2 regions of the Burkholderia sp. NLJ2 genome follow, and region 1 is predicted to be linked to the other one. Evidence: predicted binding sites of a transcription regulator. Region 1 holds the regulator's gene; the other holds the start of a gene.
The links. Region 1 encodes LexA, which represses DNA repair genes until DNA is damaged. Its sites were predicted from a motif close to ACTGTATNNNNATACAGT; they were not measured.

Region 1 (3,536 bases):
GGGCCATTCTAGTGCATCGGCTGCGTCTCTTCAGCGCATGCCTGCACGATGCGATGCATGTGCGCACCGATCGTGCACCGCATCATCGCGCACGCGCCGAGCGGGGCGAATCAGCGTTTTCCATCCCTTGCGTCCTGAATTGCGGCGCACCATGATGAATGCGTAGGCTCGTTGTCGCGATAGGGAGGTTTCATGGCTAGCTACAACAAGATTTTGCTGTGTTACGACGGCTCGCTCGAAGGGCGCAAGGCACTGCGTTGCGGCGCCAATCTGGCAATGGACCTGAAGGCCGAAACGCACTTGCTGTCGGTCGTCGACATGCGATCGAGCATTGCGCAAAGCGCAGGGCTGCTGACCGATGTCGCGTGTGGCCGCTTCGAGGAAACCGCGCGCGAAATCCTGCAGGAAGGCGTGAACTGGCTGCGCGAGCGCGGCGTGCAGGCCGAAGGCCATTTTGCGTTCGGTTACCCGATCGACGAAATCGCGAATCTCGCGTCGGAGCTGAAGGTCGACCTCGTCGTCGTCGGCCACCGGTGCCGCAGCGGGCTGTCGAGATGGTGGATGGGGTCGGGCAATACGCAACTGCTCGATCGCGTGAACTGCAGCATTCTGGTTGCGTGTTCGTCGGCGGAAGAGCAGAAGGCCGAAATCGCGCGCGAGCGTGAAGCGGCCACGGCGAGCGGCAAATGATCTGATGACGCAATGACGGCCTGACCGGCGATGCGCGCCGGTCAGGCGCCGCGCCGCATCAGCGGCGCGGGCGTTGACCGCGGCCGGCTACGCATGCAGGTCGATCGCGGACAGCTTCCACGAGAACAGGCCGAAGCGGTGGAATATCGCCGCATAGCGCGTGCCGTCGGCACTGCGCTGGTAGGTCACGACGAAATCGTCGACATTCCGGTAGCCCGCGCTGGTTTGCTGCTGATGCGGCGTGTGCGTTGCATCGTTCGCGCTGGCCGGTGCGGCGGCGGCCGGCGCCGGCGATGACGCAGCCGCGGCGGCTGCGTTGCTGCCCGGAACGGCTGCGCTCGCCGGAGCCGGATTGGCGGGTGGTGCGGCCGGTGCACTGCCCGGTGCATTGCCTTGCGGCAGATTCGACCATTCGGGCGGGCGCTCGCCCGGATTGCCGCGTGGCGGCAATCCGCTCATCAGCGCGGCCACGCCCTCCGGAGTCGCGTACGCATCGACCAGCGGGCCGATCAGCGCGGACCCGATCAACGCACCGATCACCGCGAACGGATTGTCTTTCTTCACCGCGTCGATCCGGCGCATCAACTCTTCCGTAACCTGCTGCTTCAGGCTGATGCGCAACGACGGAAAATCGACATATTCACTGATGGCCTGCGCATCGCGTGCATCGATCGCCGATTTCAGGCGACCGAGCGCGACGTACGGCGATGCGTATGCGTAGCCGATCGCCGCAATGACGGCGACGGCCAGCACGACGATCAGCAGTGGCTTGAGCCGCCATGTGCGGCCCGAGGATCCAGTCACGTTGCCTCCGGTGCGGGAATGCTCCGCAATCAGAGACCGCCTTGCGCGGCCGATCGTTCCTCCGCGATGCAGTGATCGATCATCCGGCACACGGCATCGATCGTGCCGACCATGATCAGGCGCGACCGGCCGTGATAGACGCGCACCGGGGCGCGGCGCGCGGGTTCCGCATGATTCAGGCCGGCGTTCAGCGATACCCGCGCGAAAGCGGGGAGCGCCGATGGCAGCAGGGACGCCTGCCGTTCGACTGCGACTTCTTCTTTCACAGGCGCTGCCGCGGACAGCGGCGCGCAAGGCGTGCGGCCGCGCAGATGACGCAGGCGACCGAATTGACGGAAAGGCAGCAGGCGGGCAAGGCGTTCCATGATGTTCTCCTAAGCGAGACGGAATGTCAGAGTTCGCCCGAGCGGATCAGCCCGACGGCGATGCCTTCCAGCGCGAATTCCGCGCTGCCGGCCTTGACGAAGATGTTTTCGTAATCCGGGTTCTCCGCGATCAGCTCGAGACCGCCCGGCCGGCGCATCAGGCGCTTGACCGTGACGTCGTCGCCGAGACGCGCGACGATGATCTGGCCGTCCTTTGCCTCCGTGCGCTTCTGCACGGCGAGGAGGTCGCCATCGAGAATGCCGGCATCGCGCATCGACAGGCCGCGCACCTTCAGCAGGTAATCGGGCTTGCTGGAGAACAGCGCGGGATCGCACGCGTAATGCTGCGAGATGTGCTCCTGCGCGAGGATCGGGCTACCGGCCGCGACGCGGCCGACGAGCGGCAGCGACAGTTGCATCAGGCTGGCGTGCGGCAGCGTGAACTGGTGCGGGGAATCTTCGAGGCCGAGCAGGCGGATGCCGCGCGATGCGCCGGCGGCCAGCTCGATCACGCCCTTGCGCGCCAGTGCGCGCAGATGCTCCTCGGCCGCATTCGGCGAGCTGAAGCCCAGTTCGGCCGCGATCTCGGCACGGGTGGGCGGGAATCCGGAGCGCTCGATCGCGCGACGGATCAAGTCGAACACTTGCTGCTGACGGGCGGTGAGTTTGGTCATGGCTCAACTGTATGGATAGACAGTGAGCTGTATTTTTATACAGTACTTCGCGAATTTCAAGTGTTACTTGAGGTTCGACGCGATCACGCCGGTTCCGGCGTGATTTCGTGACGTTCGGACGCCGGTTCATCTGCCGCAACCGTCCATCCCGTATGCGTTAGCACTTTTGAGTATTAAAAAATGAAGAACGATTATTTTTAATCATGTAACCCGTTCGTTAGACTGGCCCGACATCGCAATACCGACAACACTGGAGAACCAAGGATGGCGAAGCGCAATACGGGGCTGGTGGGCGGAGTGGGCCGCCTGATCGCAACACTCGCGCTGGGCGCGGCGGCGACGCTGGGCGTTGCGACGCACGCGCAGGCCGATACGACCTTCCTGAACGTGTCGTACGACCCGACGCGCGAGCTGTATCAGGATTTCAACCAGGCGTTCGGCAAGGAGTGGAAGGCGAAGACGGGCGAGACCGTCAACTTCAAGCAGTCGCACGGCGGCTCGGGCGCGCAGGCGCGCTCGGTGCTCGACGGCCTGCAGGCCGACGTCGTCACGCTGGCGCTCGCGTACGACATCGACGCGCTCGCGAACAAGGGGCTCGTCAACAAGGACTGGCAGAAGCGCCTGCCCGACAACGCGTCGCCGTACACGTCGACGATCGTGTTCCTCGTGCGCAAGGGCAATCCGAAGGGGATCAAGGATTGGGACGACCTGACCAAGCCGGGCATCTCGATCGTCACGCCGAACCCGAAGACGTCGGGCGGCGCGCGCTGGAACTACCTGGCCGCGTGGGCATATGCGGTGCACAAGCCGGGCGGCAACGAGCAGACGGCGAAGGAATTCGTCACGAAGCTGTACAAGAACGCGGGCGTGCTCGATTCCGGCGCGCGCGGCGCGACCACGAGCTTCGTGCAGCGCGGGATCGGCGACGTGCTGATCGCATGGGAAAACGAGGCATTCCTGTCGGTCAAGGAGTTCGGCACCGACAAGTTCGAGATCGTCGTGC
Region 2 (3,536 bases), 1.4 Mb from region 1:
AAGCGGCTCGACCGCATCGCCGTACGCGCGATCGAGCGCGGCCAGCAGCGCGGGGCCGCAGCGGCGCTGCAGCCCCGCGCGCGGCAGGCCGCGCAGATCGGCGAGCGTGCGGCAACCGAGGCCGTCGAACCAGCCCGCATACGGACGCGCATCGGGCAGCAGCACGCAGGGCAGACCGTCGAGCGCGCGAACCAGCGACGCAGGGGCGGCCACCCGGCGCCGGATCCGCGCGCGGGCCGAGACACGCGCGAGCAGCCACGCACCGCGCCCGGTCGGCGCGGCGGACAGGCGCGCCGCATAACCGAGCGCCGCGAGCGTCGCACGCACCTGGCGGCACAGCGACGGCAAGCCGCCGAACAGGCGCAGGCTCGGGCCGACGTCGACGATCAGCGTGGCCTCGTCGTCGAGCGCGACGCACGGCGAGAAGCGCAGCAACGCGAGCGCGACCGCGCGCAGCGCATCGGCCTCGCGCGCGGGATCGCGTTCGACGAGCTGCGTCTCGGGCGCGAGCGTCAGCACGCCGCCGCGCTTCATGCCCGCGCGCACGCCTTGCCGGCGCGCGGCCGCATCGGCGATCAGCACGACACCCTGCTCGAGCACCGCGCAGCCGGCGCCGCCGGCCGCTGCGTCAGACGGCTGCGGGGCGCACACGTCGAGCGGCAGGCGCGGCAGATGGATGCCGAGCAAGACGCGCATAACGACTCTCCACGATGGGCGACGGCAGGTCGAGCACGAGCGGCTCGCTGCGCGCGGGCCCGCGACGCTTGACGATATCGAGCGACACGCCGCCCGGCACGGGATACAGCGCGACGCGCAGCACGGCCGGCGACGGCTGCCGCGCGGCCGACAGCGGGCGCAGCATCACGAACAGCGTGTCGCCCGTGCGCGCGGCCGCGAGATGCAGGCGCCGCAGCGCATCGGGCCGCGCGTCCTGCCAGAGCAGCAGCGCGCCGCAACAGCCGGTCTTGAGCGCCTGCTCGGCGGCCCACAGCGCATCCGTGCGGCTGCCGGCGCGCAGCCACAGCAACGCGTCGGCCGGCACGCCGAGACTGGCGAGCGCGGTCGCATGCGGCGATTGCGGCGGCGCGACGAGCGCGAGCGGACGCCGAGCGCTGACGGTGCGCGCGAGCGCGGGCGCGAGCAGCCGCATCTCGCCGCAGCCCGGTTGCGCGGCCAGCAGTTCGACGAGCCCGCCGAACGGCCAGCCGCCGCCCGGCAGCTCGGCGGACAGCGGCGCGAAGCCGGTATCGATCGTGCGCGGACCGCCCCGCGCGAGCTGCGAGCCACGCCAGAGCGATGGATGAAGGGATTCGGGAGAAATGGAGGATGCGAGCATGACGCCACCCACAACTGTATGGATATACAGTATATGGCAATGCGCTCGCGTCGCACAGCGCCGGTGCGAAACCGGTTCTTGTCAGAGGAAAAACAGGGGGAAAGCCGCCGCGCCCGTCATGTTACGGCGCGCCGGATCGGGCGTGGCCGGATCGTGCCGCCCGAACGCCCGCCACCACCATCCGGCCCGCTGCGACGCACGCGCGCTGAATCGCCCCGCCGAATCGGCACGCAAACCCTCGCGCAAACCGGCACGATGCAGCCCCCCGCACCGCGCCGGCCCGCCTGCCGCCCGTCAGCCGAGCAACAACGCGTCGTCGTCGAGCTGCTCGTGACGCACCCTCTCGAACATCTGCAGCAGGTCCGGCACGTCGAGCCCCTTGCGCGCGTCGCCCGACACGTCGAGCACGACCTGCCCCTGGTGCAGCATCACCGTGCGGTCACCGTAGTCGAGCGCCTGCCGCATGCTGTGCGTGACCATCATCGTCGTCAGCTTGCTCTCGGCGACGATGCGCGCGGTCAGTTCCAGCACGAACGCGGCCGTCTTCGGGTCGAGCGCGGCCGTGTGCTCGTCGAGCAGCAGGATCCGCGACGGCCGCAGCGACGCCATCAGCAGGCTCACGGCCTGCCGCTGGCCGCCCGACAGCAGCCCGATCCGGTCGGTCAGCCGGTTCTCGAGACCGAGGTTCAAGAGCCGCAGCTTGTCGCGGAACAGCTCGCGCGACGGCCGGTCGAGCGCGGCCCGGAAGCCGCGCCGCACGCCGCGCGCCGTCGCGAGCGCCATGTTCTCCTCGATCGTCAGCGCCTCGCAGGTGCCGGCCATCGGATCCTGGAACACGCGCGCGACGAGGTGCGCGCGGTCCCACGCGGGCTGGCGCGTGACGTCCGCGCCATCGATCGAGATGCGCCCCGAATCGACACGCTGGTCGCCGCTGACCGCATTGAGGAAGGTCGACTTGCCGGCACCGTTCGAGCCGATCACCGCGACGAACTGGCCGTCGGGAATCTCGAGCGACAGCCCGCGCAGCGCGCGCGTCTCGATCGGCGTGCCGGGATTGAACGTGAGTTTCAGGTCTTGTGCGGACAGCATGTCATGCCCCTCCGTTCTTGCGCGCGAACAGCTTCTTGCGCGTCGCCGGCAGCACCAGCGCGATCGTGACGAGCGCGGCCGTCACGAGGTTCAGATCCTGCGCCTTCAGGCCGATGAATTCGCTGTTCAGCGCAAGCGCGATGAAGAAGCGGTAGACGATCGCGCCGAGCACGACGGCGAGCGTCGTCAGCACCAGCCGGCGCGCCGGCAGCAGCGTCTCGCCGATGATCACCGCGGCCAGCCCGATCACGATCGTGCCGATCCCCATCGAGATGTCCGCGCCGCCCTGCGTCTGCGCGAACAGCGCGCCGGCGAGCGCGACGAGCGCGTTCGACAGCGCCATCCCGGCGAGCGTCGCGCGGCCGGTCGCGATGCCCTGGGCACGCGCCATCCGCGGGTTCGCGCCGGTCGCGCGCATCGCGAGGCCGAGCTGCGACGAGAAGAACCAGTCGAGGCCGAGCTTCGCGACCACGACGACGATCGCGAGCAGCGCCGGGCGCAGCACGAAGTCGGGCATCCAGTCGGGCTGCAGCACGGTAAACAGCGTCGGCTCGGTGATCAGCGGCACGTTCGGCCGGCCCATGATCCGCAGGTTCACCGAATAGAGCGCGATCATCATCAGGATGCTGGCGAGCAGATCCATGATCTTCAGGCGCACGTTGAGCCAGCCGGTGATGAAGCCGGCCAGCGCGCCCGCGACGATCGCGAACGCCGTCGCGGAGAACGGGTCGTAGCCGGCCGAGATCAGCGTCGCGGCGACGGCGCCGCCGAGCGGAAAACTGCCGTCGACGGTGAGGTCGGGGAAGTTGAGGATGCGAAACGAGATCAGCACCCCGAGGGCGACGAGACTGAAGATCAGGCCGATCTCCAGCGCGCCCAGAAACGAGAACAGAGACATGATGGGGAAATCCTGTTGCTTCCCGGCCGGACGTGTACGGCCGGGTGAAGCGAACGGGCGGCCCCGGGTGGGAGCCGCCCGTCCGGCGGTGTCGTTCAGGCCCGGATCGGGCCCGCAAGCGCGGCGGTCGGGCCGCGGCTTACTTGATGACCGTCTTCGCTTCCTTCACGAGATCCGGCGACAGCGCGACGCCCTGCTTCGCGGCCGCACCCG

Region 2: a site for LexA is predicted at 1,350-1,367, ahead of imuA (translesion DNA synthesis-associated protein ImuA). Genes of this name have one in related genera too.

The regions. Positions count from the first base shown of each region.
Region 1 is NZ_CP137808.1:1,759,054-1,762,589, forward strand. It holds gene R9B84_RS08125 (universal stress protein) at 193-690, shown strand; gene R9B84_RS08130 (DUF2939 domain-containing protein) at 778-1,494, opposite strand; gene R9B84_RS08135 (hypothetical protein) at 1,524-1,859, opposite strand; gene lexA (transcriptional repressor LexA) at 1,886-2,533, opposite strand; gene R9B84_RS08145 (sulfate ABC transporter substrate-binding protein) at 2,798-3,536, shown strand, end outside.
Region 2 is NZ_CP137808.1:3,207,075-3,210,610, forward strand. It holds gene R9B84_RS14760 (Y-family DNA polymerase) at 1-696, opposite strand, end outside; gene imuA (translesion DNA synthesis-associated protein ImuA) at 629-1,336, opposite strand; gene R9B84_RS14770 (ABC transporter ATP-binding protein) at 1,631-2,425, opposite strand; gene R9B84_RS14775 (ABC transporter permease) at 2,427-3,323, opposite strand; gene R9B84_RS14780 (ABC transporter substrate-binding protein) at 3,463-3,536, opposite strand, start outside.